One region of the Paenibacillus barengoltzii G22 genome, then DNA from elsewhere that is predicted to be linked to it. Evidence: predicted binding sites of a transcription regulator. Region 1 holds the regulator's gene; the other holds the start of a gene.

Evidence for each region. Region 1 encodes Rex, which represses fermentation and respiration genes when NADH is low (regulators of the CRP and FNR family bind a similar motif). Its sites were predicted from a motif close to TTGTGAAATATTTCACAA; they were not measured.
Region 2: the regulator Rex is predicted to act here: its motif matches at 2,737-2,754, upstream of C812_RS18640 (TorD/DmsD family molecular chaperone).

The regions. Positions count from the first base shown of each region.
Region 1 is NZ_KE159652.1:1,350,701-1,358,643, forward strand. It holds gene dinG (ATP-dependent DNA helicase DinG) at 1-1,696, shown strand, start outside; gene C812_RS06370 (redox-sensing transcriptional repressor Rex) at 1,738-2,382, shown strand; gene C812_RS06375 (amidohydrolase) at 2,379-3,677, shown strand; gene C812_RS06380 (cell wall elongation regulator TseB-like domain-containing protein) at 3,738-4,223, shown strand; gene C812_RS06385 (hypothetical protein) at 4,478-5,011, shown strand; gene C812_RS06390 (AAA family ATPase) at 5,004-6,506, shown strand; gene C812_RS06395 (3-hydroxyacyl-CoA dehydrogenase family protein) at 6,644-7,516, shown strand; gene C812_RS06400 (acetate/propionate family kinase) at 7,513-7,943, shown strand, end outside.
Region 2 is NZ_KE159655.1:186,154-194,096, reverse strand. It holds gene C812_RS18655 (MFS transporter) at 1-753, opposite strand, end outside; gene mobA (molybdenum cofactor guanylyltransferase) at 928-1,611, shown strand; gene moaA (GTP 3',8-cyclase MoaA) at 1,608-2,615, opposite strand; gene C812_RS18640 (TorD/DmsD family molecular chaperone) at 2,930-3,625, shown strand; gene C812_RS18635 (efflux RND transporter permease subunit) at 4,014-7,325, opposite strand; gene C812_RS18630 (TetR/AcrR family transcriptional regulator) at 7,370-7,943, opposite strand, start outside.

The sequences.
Region 1 (7,943 bases):
AACAGAAAGCGGCGATGACGAAGAGCTGAATCTCGGCAATCGCGGCGGTGACTTTTGGGAGACAGTGGCCAGTGAGTCGGAATCCTGCTTGGGCCGCTCCTGTCCTTGGTTCCGCAAATGCTTCTATCATCGCGCAAAACACGAAGCCGGTGTCGCGGACGTGGTGATTACGAACCACTCTAAGCTGTTTACAGACATCCAGGCGGGACATCAGCTGCTGCCGGGCTACGAGCGATTAGTAATCGATGAAGCGCATCATTTAGAGGATGTGGCCGGCAAGCATTTGGGGATTCATATGAAGTATTTTACGGTTGTGCATACGCTGACCCGGCTGTATAAAGACAGCAAGACGGGGCAATTGGCCAACCTCCGCAGCGCGCTCGAAGCGTCAGCCGCGGAGAAATCCTCGGAATGGTGCTCAGTCATCGACGGGATCTATCCTACGCTGGTGGATGTGAAGGAGAGCTGGGACAAGCTCAGCGAGCTGCTGTTCAGCTTAATGCCTGACCGCAGTGACGCCGCGCCTGGTGATCCCGGACAGTTCGTGTACCGGTTGCTGCCGAACCGCAAGCCCAAGGATTGGGAGACGTTGACCGCGCTAGAGAATCAAATTTATGTAGGTCTCGGCGACGTGCTTCGGAAAGGGGAGCGCCTTCTGTCCGAAATCCGAGAAGAGCAGGACGATTATGCAGCGGAGAGCTTGATCACCGATATTAGCGGGTTGTTTAAAGATTTAGCCGGAGAACGGGAAGCGCTTCGCTTCTTCATGAAGCTGGAGAGCGAGGATACCGTCTATTGGATAGAAGCGAACGGGAACTTCCGCAGCCGGTCGCTGCAAATGTATGCGGTGCCGATTGATGTCAGCGCTCAGTTGAAGCAATTTTTCTTCGATCGGAAGAAGAGCGTCGTCATGACGTCTGCGACTTTATCTGTGGATAAATCGTTCCAATATATGATTGAGCAGCTTGGCTTGACGGAGGCAGCGGAAGAGGATCGGCTGATCACCGCGATGCTGCCATCGCCGTTTAATTACCGTGATCAGGCGCTGCTGGTGATTCCGCGCGATTTTCCAAGTGTGAAAGGCAGCGTGGGGGATGACCATTTCATTAACACGCTGGTACAATCACTGGCGGATGCCGCGGTGGCGACACAGGGGCGCATGCTAGTGCTGTTTACATCGTACAAGATGCTCAGGCAGGTGTATGACCCGCTGAAAGAACGGCTTGTAGCGGAGGGCATCACGGTGATCGGGCAAGGGATGGACAGCGGCAGCCGCACCAAGCTGACCCGGCGCTTCCAAGGGAACAGCGCATCGGTGCTGCTCGGGACAAGCAGCTTCTGGGAAGGGGTGGATATCCCTGGCGAGGCGTTGACCAGTTTAGCGATTGTACGCTTGCCGTTCCAGCCGCCAAACCATCCGCTGGTGGAAGCGAAGAGCGAACGCCTGCAGCGGGAGAAGAAGAATCCATTCATGAAGCTGTCTGTCCCGCAGGCGGTCATTCGCTTTAAGCAAGGGTTCGGACGGCTTGTCCGTTCGTCGCAGGATCGCGGCATCGTGATCGTTTATGATACCCGGATCCTGGAATCATATTATGGAAAATATTTCTTATACTCATTGCCTGGACCGAAGATGGAGCATATGCCATTAACTCAAATGGTGCCGCGTATCTCGGAATGGTTAAATCCCGAAGCCTAAGCCGCTTCATAGATCGTAATGGAGAATAGGGGGAACAATGCATGAAGTCAGATAAAATTTCGGACGCTGTCGTCCGCAGACTGCCGGTTTACCTGCGTTTTTTAAATGAACTCAGCCGCCGTGAGGTGCCAACGGTGTCCTCCCAGGAGCTTGGACAGAAGCTGGATCTTAATCCGGCGCAAATCCGTAAGGATTTAGCTTATTTCGGCGATTTTGGCCGAAAGGGGATCGGCTACGATGTCGCTTATTTGATTGAGAAAATTCAACAAATTTTAAATCTGGACCAACAGATTAACGTTGCGCTGGTGGGCGCCGGGAATCTGGGCCAAGCCCTTTCGAATTATAATGCGTATTTGAAGGATAATATGAAGATTGTTGCGGTGTTCGACGCTTCGCCGGCGAAAATCGGCAAGCAGATCAACAACATTACGATTCAGCCGATCGAAGAGCTGGCGGAAACTGTTCGAGCGAAAAATATCCGCATTGGCATCATCACCGTACCGGATACAGAAGCCCAACGGGTGGCGGATGAGCTGGTGGCCGCCGGAATCGGTGCGATTCTGAACTTCGCGCCAACGATTCTGAAGGTTCCGCCGGAAGTTCGGATTCATGCGGCTGATTTCACCACAGATTTGCTGAGCTTGGCTTACTACTTGGAAAACGGAAAGGAAACAAGCAACGTATGAGTCGGAAATGGTTAATTAAGAACGGGACGTTTGCCGTATTAGATGCGGAACGTCCTGTGGTTGACGGATATATGCTCGTTGAGGGCGATACGATCAGCTATATCGGGGAAGAGCGCCCGGAAGGCGTGGAAGGCGCCGAGACTTTGGACGGCAAAGGCTTGTTGTTCCTGCCGGGCCTAATCAATACCCATGGCCATGCGGCGATGTCGCTGCTGCGCGGTTACGGAGATGACATGGTGCTGCAAACCTGGCTGCAGGAGAAAATGTGGCCAATGGAAGCCAAATTTACGGCAGCGGATGTGTATGCCGGTACGGCATTGTCCGTGCTGGAAATGCTCAAGGGCGGGACGACGACGTTCCTGGATATGTACGATCATATGGACGAAGTGGCCAACGTCGTGGAGGAATCAGGCATTCGCGCCGTGCTGATGCGCGGAGCCATCGGTTTGTGCTCCCCGGAAGAGCAAGATCAGAAGCTCAAGGAAGCGATCGCGTTTGCACAGAACTGGCACGGCAAGGCAGAAGGACGCATCACCACGATGATGTCACCGCATGCACCGTACACCTGCCCGCCAGCCTTCATCGAGAAATTTGTGCAAGCTGCCCATGATCTCGATTTGCCAATGCATACGCATATGTCGGAGACACGCGCCGAGGTAGAGCAGAACGTGAACGATTACGGCGTCCGTCCGGTAGAGCATTTGTTGAAGCTGGGGATGTTCTCCCGCCCAACCCTGCTTGCCCATGCGGTGCATTTGACCGACGAGGAAATCGATATCTTGGCATCCCACGGGGTTACAATTTCGCATAACCCGGGCAGTAACTTGAAGCTGGCCAGCGGTGTCGCCCGCGTACCCGAACTCTTGAAGAAAGGCGTAGTGGTATCGCTGGGGACCGACGGTCCGGCGAGCAACAATAACCTGGATATGCTGGAGGAGATTCGTTTGGCTGCGCTGATCCATAAAGGCGTATCCGGCGATCCAACGGCGGTTCCGGCACTGGAAGCCTTGAAGATGGGAACGGAATACGGTGCAAAATCAGTCTTCTTGCAAAATACAGGCAAGCTGGCTGCAGGCATGAAGGCAGATATTATCGCCTTGAACACGGAGCAAGCCCATTTCCTGCCGAGAACGGATTATATCTCCCATACCGTTTATTCCGCAGGGGCCAAGGATGTGGAGCATGTCTGGGTGAACGGCAAGCAGGTTGTCAAACACGGGGCTTGCTTGACGCTGGATGAGGAACGTATCCGCTACGAGGCGCAGGCGGCGTTTGAGGGACTGCTGGCACGATAATGAGCGGCGCGCGGTTTCCAGAAGGAGGCTGCTTGCATAGGAAGGGAAAGGAAGAGAAGCTTGAGGAAGCGAACGAAATGGATCCTGCTGTCCCTTGTGATCCTGTTGATCGTGCTCCTGGGTCTCCACCGGTTTTATCTATACATTCATGAGGATACGTGGGAAGCCGAAAGAGCCGCCATTCAGCAGGCAAAGCAAGAGACAGATCTCGTCCGGGGCGACAAAGTTTGGAAGTCGGTATGGGATGAAGTCATCTGGGTCGTACAAGGTGAAGATGCTTCCGGTCGTCAGATGATGGTCTGGCTGCGGGAAGGACATGATCCGGAGGTACGCCTACTGGCTGATGGCAAGTCCGAGAGCCAAATGCGTGAGATTATCAAACAATCGTTGCCGGGGATCCGAGTGGTTCGGCTGCTGCCAGGCATTTACAATAATCAACTGGTGTGGCAGCTGTTCTATAAAGAGAAGGACCACCATTACTACCGGTTTTTCAGTTTCACGACCGGCGAGGCTTTGCCGGAAGTGTTCACCCTGCCGAATCGCTGACGGGGAGTCTATGAATGAATCATATCTAACGGTTTCGTTGTTTAGGCGAAGAGCCTGAATGGCGGAACCGTTTTTTATGTTTGGCTTGAGAAATTGTAGCATTTCGGGTTAGAACTACTAGGCTTTATTTTTAAATATATTCACACATTCCTTCGAATTTATATATACGATGTGATATACTGATACTTGTAGTTTTGATATACGTGAATATATATAATATAGTAGATTATTTATATAGATAAGGGGGACATCACGTGAAACTGCGTATTGGACCAATTGCTGCAAGCATTGCTATTTCCGCCCTTGTATTATTTGGTGGATGGTTCTTATATCGGCAGTGGGCGATTGAGCGTCCGCTGGAGAATATTGTGAAGAGTGTAGATGGGGTTAATCATGTCGATATGAATGTGAAGGCGGATGAGCTGGAACTGAAGCTGAATTTGAAGCCCGGGACGGATTTGGGTGAATTGGTTCGGCACATTGAAAAGAACGGGGAGAAGCAAATCGGCAGCCGTACATTGAAGCTGAATATCGAGGATCATTCCTCGCCGGAGCTTGACCAGTTGTGGGAAAATGCGATGTTTACTGTCGCCCAGGCCATGGAAAATAAGCAATATACCCAAATTACGGCTGCGCTGAAACAGATGGAGCAAGAGAACAGCAAGCTGCAGGCTACGGCGGAAATGGATGAGAAAAACGTGTACATCACCTTAACAGACGGACAATACAGCAAATTTATTATTTTGCCGCGTACGCCGGAACGGATGGGGGTATGGCCAAATGCGTAAATGGATCATTGAAGCTGCTCTTGGCTTTATACTTGTACTCATCGTCTTTTTGGCGTTCATTGGCGTGAACATCATTCCACTCGTTACGGCTATCGTGTTATTTGGCGTGGTATTTGCCATGCTCAAAATGCGGGGCGGCATCACGATTGGAGCGGCCCAGGAACGGAAACGCAAAAAGCGCGGACCGGCGAAGCTGACCTTCGAGCAGATTGGCGGTCAGGAGAGCGCCAAGCAGGAGCTCTGCGAAGCGCTGGATTTCATGGTGCGCCATGAGGAAATCAGCAAGTTTGGCATCCGGCCGATTAAAGGGATATTGCTGACCGGTCCTCCTGGAACCGGCAAAACTTTGCTTGCCAAAGCAGCGGCGCATTATACAAACGCGGTGTTTGTGGCCGCTTCCGGCAGTGAGTTTGTAGAAATGTATGTTGGCGTGGGGGCTAGCCGGATTCGTGATCTGTTTAAAGAAGCGAGAACCCGCGCGGCCAAGGAAAACAAGGAAAACGCGATTATTTTCATTGATGAAATCGAGGTCATCGGCGGTAAACGTGAAGGCGGACAGCAGCGGGAATACGATCAAACGCTCAACCAGTTGCTTACGGAAATGGACGGCATTTATACGTCCGATACGCCGCGGATTTTGCTGATTGCTGCAACCAACCGCAAGGAGATGCTGGACAGTGCGCTGCTGCGGCCGGGCCGTTTTGACCGACATATTCAAGTGGATTTGCCGGACAAGAAGGGACGCCGCCATATCCTCGAACTGCATGCCGCGAATAAACCGCTGCGGGAGGACGTCGACTTGGACAAAATCGCCGAGGAATCGTTCGGCTTCTCCGGCGCTCAACTGGAAAGCGTAATGAATGAAGCGGCAATCTATGCGATGCGGGATGGCGTGGATCAAATCACCCAGGAACATCTGTCAGTCGCGATCGATAAAGTGCTGATGGGTGAGCAGACCGATCGTCAGGCAGCAGAGGAAGAGAAACGTCGCGTTGCCATTCACGAATTGGGCCATGCGATTGCTGCAGAGGTTGTTGCTCCGGGCAGCGTCAGTCAGGTTGCTCTAAGTCCGCGCGGAAGAGCGCTGGGTTATGTCCGGCACAATCCGCAGGACGAGAAGTACTTATATACGAAATCGTATCTGGAAGGTCAAATCATGATCGCCTTGGCCGGGGCTGCCGCAGAAGAAATTTATTATGGTGGTCGCAGCACCGGATCAAGTAACGATTTCGAGCAGGCGTTAAAAATCGTGCATACGATGATGACGTCGGGGTTGACCGAGTTGGGGATCGTGAATATGGATATGGTGACAACTGAGGTGCTGATGAACGAAAACACTCGAATTTTGGAGGATCTTGCGGCCAGAACGAAGCAGTTATTGGAACAGCATTCGGCAGTTTTTGACAGATCCCTAGAAATACTGTTAAAAGAAGAACGCCTTTCCGGCGAGCAATTTCGTTGTCAATTTCGTGACAGCGTCCATTTACCGGCATAAATCATGGTGCCGGTTATTTTTTTTTACTTTTTCTTCGTGCTAAGATATTATTATATGTTGGGTGTTAAAAGATGTATGTTTCGACATCTGGAAAACCATATTATGTACAGATGATGAAAGGATGGAGCGAGAGGACCATGAATTACAAACGAATTGGTGTCATCGGCGGCGGCACAATGGGTCAAGGCATCAGTGAAATGCTGGCTGCTAAAGGACTGGACGTGTTGCTCGTGGAGGAGACAGCCGATAAATTGGATCATGCCTATAACATGATCGAGACGAGTCTGGATAAACAACTTGAGAAATGGGCAATTACAAAAGCGGAGAAGAAACTGATCTTATCCCGTATTCATAAAGTTACACACTTTGCCGAACTCGGTACCTGCGATATGGTGATCGAGACCATTTCGGAAGATTTGGATGCAAAAAAAGAGGTATTTAAGCAACTGGACCAAGTTTGTCCAAGCAACATTATTTTAGCAAGTAATACCTCCACGCTGAGTTTGACCGAGATTGCCGGCGGAACGAAATATCCGGAGCGCGTCATCGGCATGCACTTTATTTATCCTGTTGCTAAAATCAACCTGGTAGAAATCATTCGCGGTCTGAAAACTTCGGATACGACGTTTGAAGAAACGAAGCGGTTCGTTGAAGAAGTCGTAGAGAAACGCGGCATCATGGTATATGAATCTCCGGGCTTTGTCACATCCCGGATTATTTGCGTTATGATCAATGAAGCGTTGCATGTATTGGGTGAAGGCGTTGCTTCTGCTGAAGAAATCGATGAAGCGATGCGCATGGGTTACCAATTCCAATATGGACCGCTGGAGATGGCCGACCGCTTTGGTCTGGATTCGGTGCTGGCCGCTTTGGAACGGATGTTCCGCGAATTCGGCGAGTTGAAATACCGTCCTTCTTTCGTGCTCAAGAAAATGGTCCGCGCCGGCAATTTGGGTGTTAAAACGGGCGAAGGCTTCTTTAAATACGATAAGGACGGTGACCGGCTGTGAAAGTGTTAGTAATTAATGCAGGAAGCTCCTCTTTGAAATATCAGCTGTACGATATGACCGATGAAACCGTATTGGCTAAAGGTCTGGTTGAACGGATTGGCATGGATTCCTCGATCCTGACCCACAAACCGACGGGCAAAGAAGAAGTGACGGAAGTCAGCGAAATTCTGGAGCATACAACGGCGATCCGTAAAGTGCTTGAGAAATTGACCGACAAAGAGCATGGCGTTCTGTCCTCGGTTGACGAAATTCAAGCGGTAGGTCACCGCGTCGTGCATGGCGGCGAAACGTTCAAAGGCTCTGCCCTCGTTACGCCGGAAGTAAAAGCTGAAATCCGCCGCTTGTTTGATCTGGCGCCGCTTCACAACCCGCCGGCAATCATGGGGATTAATGCGGCTGAAGTGAACATGCCAGGCGTTCCTAACGT
Region 2 (7,943 bases), on a different contig from region 1:
TAGCAATATAAATGCGAGATATTCAAAAACGGTGGATAAGAACACGGCACCGCCGACCGACAGCCGCGTTCCGCCGAGATCGATCATAAACAAAGGCATAAAGATCGTGTTGATGGCATTCGGGATGGCTACCAGCAGGCTAAAGAGGACAAACACCACCAGGTACTTGTTCTTTAGCGCCAGGCGCAGCTCCCGGCCCTTCAGCCATGGGGTTTGGGACGCTTGACGAATGGTAGGCAGCAACAAGGTTGCTCCGATCGCCAGCATCAATGTCACACTAAACAGCAGCGAGCTTCCTTCATGACCGACGGCATCGATGATCGGTCCGGCAGCCAGCGCGATGAACGTCCAACCCAGCGAACCCCATATGCGGTAGGTTCTAAATTGGTCCGGCGTTTCTGCAAGATAGCCAAGGGTCAAGGTATTGTTCTGCGAGAGCAGCGGGCTTAAGAAAAAATAAAGCAAAATCATCGTTACGTACAACATCGAAAAGGTCGTCACCTTAAATACGAGATGACCCATGATCAGTAAGCCCAGCATCATAACTAACAGGATGGCACGTGGATTCTGCCTTTGGTCGCCCAGGGATTTCCAGAACGGGTGGGCCACCAATGAAATGAGGGGGCCGACGGCCATCAGGCTGCCGATCTCCAGCTTGTCCATCCCGATGTCCTGCAAATATAATTGAAAAAAGGCAGTGAAAATGACCAAAGTTCCGTAAATCAAAAAGTTAAGCAGACCTAGCGGCAACAACGAAAAGGACGAATATGGTCTTTTGTCCTGCAAACGAGCCATTCCTTTCTATCCGGGTCCATATGGTCACAGCGGGAAGCTTGTGACTATGATCCCAATGTAACACACAGGTGAAAGGGGGTACAAACCAAGTTTTTTTGGTTTTACCATAATTTATGCATTGGGGGAAAACTGATGAACATTACCGCCATCATTTTAGCCGGCGGAAGATCCAGCCGGATGGGCAGCAACAAAGCGCTGCTTGAACTTGGCGGCTTGACGGTACTGGAACGATTGATTCGAGAGCTGGAGCCGATAGCTTCGAGAATCGTGATCGCTGGGGGAGAAAGGGCGGCCTATGAACGGTTTGGCCAAGAAGTCGTGACGGACCGTTATCCGGGGGGCGGTCCGCTGGCTGGGCTGCATGCCGGGTTGGAGAGCTCGACAACCCACTGGAGCCTCGCGGTCGCTTGTGATACGCCGTTCGCGAATCGCGGCCTGTTCCGCGCTCTGCTGGAGCGCGCAGAGGCTGCGGAGGAAGCGGCGGCCCGGGCGGTTGACCGGGCAAGCGACCTCGCGGCAGGCGCCTCGGGCGGCTTCGCACCGACCGAGGCGATTTTGGCCCGCACGCAGGAGCGGGCCCATCCGCTGCTGGCGGCCTATCGGCGCAGCGTGCTTCCAGGCTTGGAAGCACGGTTGCGGGAAGGCCGCCTCAAGATGACGGCTTGGACCGAGACGCTGTGCACCGAATATATCGAAGGGGAGGCCCTCGCCAATGCTTCGGGCCTCCCCTTGGAGTGGTGCACGTTTAATATGAACAAGCCGGAGGACTATGAGCTGGCCCGATCTTGGTTAGAATCGGGCCGCTCAGAGGGTTAACCGCCGATCTGTGACATTCGGCGGGCGGTTGGCGTATGGCTTTGTTGCTTGCGCTCCAAAGCCAGCGCCATTTCATGGTTCTTCGGCTTGGCTCCCAGCGCCTTCAGGAACAGGGAGCGGATGCCTTCATGGTCGCCGGCTGCGGCATAGGGACGCACATGCAGCTCATCCGACCAATACAGGCAGGCTTTGATATGTCCATCCGCGGTCAAGCGCAGCCGGTTACAGCTGTCGCAGAAATGGTCGCTGACCGGATGGATCAGCCCAAACGTTCCGGCGGCACCCGCCACGCGGCGGCTCTCGGCAGGGCCGTTACCGCGCGGACCTTCGACGCCTTCCACTTCCCAGCCCGCTTCTCGGCACACGTCTTCTACGGCCGTCAGAGGCAGGTAAGTTTGACGCCAGGTGTCGCTGGCACTGCCGATCGGCATATATTCGATAAAACGAACATGCAGCGGCCGATCCAACGTTAATGCGATAAAATCGCGGATTTCATCCTCATTTATCCCTTTCATCAGGACCACGTTGAGTTTAATCGGCTCAAAACCGACCTCGACGGCGGCCTGAATGCCTTCCAGCACCTTCTCCACCTCGCCGCCGCGGGTAATCATCGCGAAGCGGTCCTGACGCAGTGAATCGAGACTGATGTTCACTCGGTTTAATCCTGCTTGCTTCAGCAGCTCCGCTTTTTTCGCCAGAAACATGCCGTTTGTCGTTAGTGCAATATCTTCAATGCCTGGAATGCGGGAGAGCATGGCAACAAGTTGTTCTAAATCTTTGCGCACCAGCGGTTCTCCGCCGGTTAGCCGAATTTTGCGGAGGCCCATCGGAGCAAGCGCCGAAACGGTCTCGGCAATTTCCTCGTAGCTCATAATTTCCTCATGCGGTTGAAACACCATTCCTTCAGCGGGCATGCAGTAGACGCAGCGCAAATTGCATCGATCCGTGACGGAGATGCGCAGGTAGTCATGTTTTCGCCCAAAGGGATCAAGCAATTGCTCCATGTGTACGCCTCCTTTTCTCTTCAGGTGTTTCAAATTTAATATATATTCTTCCAGGGGTCAATGCGTTGACACACACTGTTCAAGTATATTCTGTGTCGGACAACGATACAATGGAAGTAAAGTGTAAAAAAGATCACATAAAAGCGCTTACATTTAGAGGTATAATACAGGTGAGCGATACGTGATCCCCCTTAATCATGTGTCGGTATATGCTTTCGAGATGATTTCCCGCATGGTGAAGGGAGTCATCTTTTTTTTAACTCATGGCAGGGCAAGTTTAAACCACGATGTCGTTTTGAGGGAGATGAATTTGGATGGCAATGCTGTTCAAACCTTTGGTCTATACGCAGGAGCAGGTGGAGTGGCTGGAAACTCGCGGGATGGTGTATCAATTATTAATGGACTTTCTAAGCCGTCCGCCGCGGATGTCCTTGATTGCTCAGTGGCGTCGTAAGGTCGCGCAGTATCCCAAGGCAGGGGCCAGTAAGGGAGGGCGCCGGCTGATGGCCTATCTGGAGAGCATTCCTGAAGCTAAGTTTCGCAGTGTCTGCCATCAAGAAGCGAAGGAGTACGAGCGTTTGTTTTCGGGGCGGGAGGCGATCATTCCGTCTTGTGAAAGCTTGTTCCGCAGTCGCCGAGAAGGTGGCGGCGCGATGGCTTGTATTGCCGAAGTCCGCCAATTATATATGGATAATGCGATCGTATTTAATATGTTAAACGGCGAGCGCGACGACCATATTGCACTAGAGCTGGAGTTTATGGCCGTGCTTGCGGAAGGCATGCTGGCGAAGGCCAACCTGCAGCAAAGCTGCCTGGCGTTAGCGGACGTGCAGATCCGCTTCCTGGAGGAGCATTTGTTAAAATGGGCGCAGCCGTTTGCCCAAGAGCTTATGCAAGCTACGGAAAGTCCGCTCTTTATCGGACTGGCTGAGATGCTGGATGAGTTTCTGGTCAAAGATTTGGCACAGCTTCGCGCTTGGCGGGAAAGTCAGCAGCCGGTGATGGAATAGATAGCCAAAGGACCTCAACCTTCGCTGGATCAGCGGGATGGGGTCTTTTTTGATGTTCTTCAGGTTTTCTGCTGCGAGGGCTAACGAGAGGACGAACGGGAGGACAAACGAGAGATCTAACGCTTGCCACACGTCTTATTGGGGCCAAAATCGCCATGTAGAAATTCTAACGCTTATGACAGTGCTTATTCACCCATGTTGTGGCCGAAAACGATGGTTATGACTGCAATAGCGTTGCTCATCGTCGTTAGAATTTTAAATGACTCCAAATTGCTCAAATAACGTTTGTCATCAGCGTTAGAGCCAACCGTGCGATGAGGATGCAGCCATCAATGGGCAAAAAAAGACGACGCAGGATAGTAATCCTTACGTCGTCTTGAGTATTGATTTAATCCAGTTCCTTGGCCGACAGATCGCGGCGGCGGAACTTCATCAGAAATTCGTAGACGATTGGCACGATGACCAGCGTGAGCAGCGTCGAGCTGATCAAGCCGCCGATAACGGTGATGCCAAGGCCGCGCGAGATAATCCCTGCGCTGCGCTCCCAGCCGAAGACGAGCGGCAACAGTGCGCCGATCGTTGCTAAGGCGGTCATCAGGATCGGACGAAGCCGGGTAGCGCCTGCTTCAAGCAAGGCTTCGCGAGTGGACAAGCCTTCGCGTTCCTTGTGGATAACGCGGTCGATCAAGACAATTGCGTTGGTCACGACGATCCCGATGAGCATGAGTACGCCCATTAATGCCGAGACGTTTAAAGTCTCTCCGCCGATCAGCAGGCCCAACATGGCGCCGATTACGATAAACGGCAGGGAGAAGAGAATCGTAAATGGAGCCAAGCCTCCGCCAAAGGTAACGACGAGTACAAAATAGACGATGGCGATGGCTGCCAACATGGCCAGTCCGAGTTGGCCAAACGTATCGTTGATCTGTTCGGTCACGCCGCCGAATTTAACGGTCACGCCGTCCGGCAGATCCAGCTTGTCGATCTTCTCCTGCAAGCTGTTCGACGCCTTTTGTACGTCGGTGGAGGTGATTTTTGCGCTGACTTCAACGACCATCTTCCCGTCGATCCGCATGATGGAATCCGGGGAGGTGCCTTTTTCTACCTTCGCTACGTCCTTGATGGGGACTTGAATGCCCAGCGGCGAAGTCAACGTTGCATTTTCGATATCGGTAATGCTGTTATAGGTCTCGCTGTCGGCTTCGATATACACATTGTATTTCTTACCCTCGATGGCGACCTCGGTCAGAACTGGACGTTCTCGAACCGGGCTTAGCTTCATCGCCAGTTGGCCTGGCGTTAAGCCGAGGGAGCTCAGCTTCTGTTGATCCGCAACCAGGGTGTACTGCTCATAGGTTTTGGACAGGCTGGTGTCGCCCTTTTCAAAGTTCTTCGTATCCTCTTGAATCAGGGAGAGGATTTGATCTGATACCGGCTTGATCTGCTCCAACTCGTCCCCAAACACATTCACGCTTAACGTGCTGCCGCCCAGACCGCCGGTCATCAGCTCGGACATATCGCTCCATTCACCCTTCGGAAGCTCGGTCCGCAGGCCTTCGATAAGCTTTTCTTTTACATCGTTAAATTGTTTGGTATCCGGATCGTAGGCGATATAGAACAAAGCCGAGTTTGAGGACCCCATCCCCAACGGATTGTCGCCCCCAACGGAATATTGCATTCGATCGACGTTCGGCTGCTTCAGGATGTATTTCTCCACTTGCAGCATATCCTTCTCCACATCTTCCAGTCGAGCTCCAGGTTCCGGAGAGTAGGTAACCATCACATATTTATCCTCTTGTTCCGGCAGGAAGCTGACGCCGACCAGCGGGTACAGGAACAAGCTACCGATCAGCAGGATTACTGCAAGTCCAAAGGTGGTCAGCTTATGGGACAGCGACCATTCCAGAATACGGCGATAGCCGCGGGCCATGCCTTTGGGCTTCTCATCGTGATCATGTTTCTTGCTGAGACCTTTGCGGAACAGCGTATGCGCCAGCGCCGGTACGAGGGTGATAGCAACCAGCAGCGATGCGAGCAGCGAGAAGACCATTGTGAGCGCAAACGGCTGGAACAGCTCCCCGACCATTCCGCTGACAAAAGCGAGCGGCAGGAACACGGCGATCGTGACGATCGTCGAGGACATAATCGGGATGAACATCTCCCGTGTTGCTTCGATGATCAGCTTGCTGCCCTTCAGCTTCTCGCCTGTCAGGGACAAGCGCCGATAAATGTTCTCGATAACGACGATGGAGTCGTCGACGACGCGGCCGATGGCAACCGTCATGGCACCCAGCGTCATCATATTCAGTGTAATATCCATCTGCTTCAACGCCAAAATGGCGATCAGCAAGGACAACGGGATCGAGATAATGGAAATGATCGTCGAGCGAATGTTACGCAGGAAGATCAGGATGATCAACACGGCAAACAAAGCGCCAAACATTGCTTTGGACAGCATCGTGTTCACCGAGTCGGTGATCGGCTGCCCTTGGTCCAGCAGGACCGTGAAGTTGATATGGTCGTACTGCTTGCCCAGCTCTTTGGCGGCTTCCTTGACTTCGTTCACGACGTCAACGGTGTTGGCATCATTGGATTTAACGATTTGAATACCAATCGATTCCTCCCCGTTGGTCCGGGAGATGGATTCGGCTTTGCCCACCGTCTCGATGTCAGCGATGTCGCCAAGTTTGACCGTCGGAAGGCCGGTTGGAACAGCTCCCAGAGCGCCTCCGGCGTTAGGGCCGGCTGCCGCACTTGCACCGCCAGCAGCACTTGCACCGCCAGCAGCACTTGCACCGCCGTCAGCACCTGCGCCGCCAGCAGCTCCCGCGTTGCCAGCACCGTTCGTTGCACCACTAGCCGCGCCTGCCGCTGCGCCAGCGCCACTAGCCGCATCTATACCCCCAGCAGCATTGGCGCCTGCCGCGCTGTTGCCCGCTGCGCCAGCAGAACTTGGTACGATCGGAATCGCTAAGTTTTTCAAATCATCTACGGTGGTGATGTTGCCGTCCACAACGACCGCCTTCTCGGATTCCTCCAGGCTAAACAACCCCAGCGGCACGCGGAGCGCGGAGCCTTGCACGATTCCTTTGACGGTATCTTCCGTTAGACCCAGTTCCTTCAGCTTGGCTTCGTTGAACTTCAAACTAACCTCACGGACGAACTGACCCGCGATTTGCACCGAAGCGACGCCGTCCAAATCCTCGAGTACAGGTTTGATGTCGTTCTCCGTAATCCGAGTCAAATCCTCGAGACTGCCGGATTCCTTATCCGACAAACTAAGGGAAACGACCGGCATAGAGTTTAGACTAAACCGGGTGATCTGCGGCTTCTGGGCATCCTCCGGAAGCTGCACATCGTTTAATGCCTCGCGAACCGCTGCGGTGGCATTATCCAAGTTCGTATCGTAATCAAATTCAATGATGAGCGAAGCAGCGTTCTCCATCGAAGTGGAGGTTATGGTCTTAACGCCGTCAACATTATGCAGCCGCGTCTCCAGCGGCTTGGTAATCTCCTCGACTACGCCTTCCGGAGCAGCGCCCGGATAGACCGCAGTTACGCTAAGGTAGGGTACGTTAATGTTTGGAATGGTCTCCTGCTTCATCGTCAGACCGCTGTACAATCCCATGGCAGTCACGATAACTGTCAGAAGCCAGATCGCGAACTTATTACGCAGGGAAAACTGGATGATACTCTTCATATACGGGTTTCTGCTCCTCTCTTTATATAGGTGACAAACTTCTTTTAAATATGCTGGATATATGCCTGCAGCAGTTGTTTTAATTCAGCAGAATGCGCAGCCAGTTCCGGGACGGCAGCTAAATTGGCTAGCATGCCTTTGATAATCGCGCGGCGCGGACGAAGCTCCAGAATTTCACGCTCCAAAATTTGCAGCGTCTCCAGCGCTTCCTGTTGCCTGTCTGCGTCAGTGATGGCGCCAAGGTGATCGCGAAGCCGTTTGACTGCGATGATCGGATGTTGCTGCAAATCCAGGCTGCCTGGGGCCCCTTCGGTCATCAGCCGCAACGCCTCTTCGGAAATTAGCGGCTCAGGACGGTTGCTTAACTGATGCTCCGCTGCCAGATCAAGCAGGTCCATCAAGTGGTTCGCCATTTGATCCGGCGAGGCCGAAACATGGGGCTCGAACAGCAATCGGATGTACATGCCAACCATACCGTAAGCGATCGTTAACAGATCCCCTGTGTACGGTTCGATTTTCGGTCCATAGATCGCCTCCAGCTTGTTCTTCCCATGCTGTAACAGCTTGGCGTTGTGTGCTTTAACCGAGGCAGGTTCTTTGTAGGGCGTACCGTTTTTG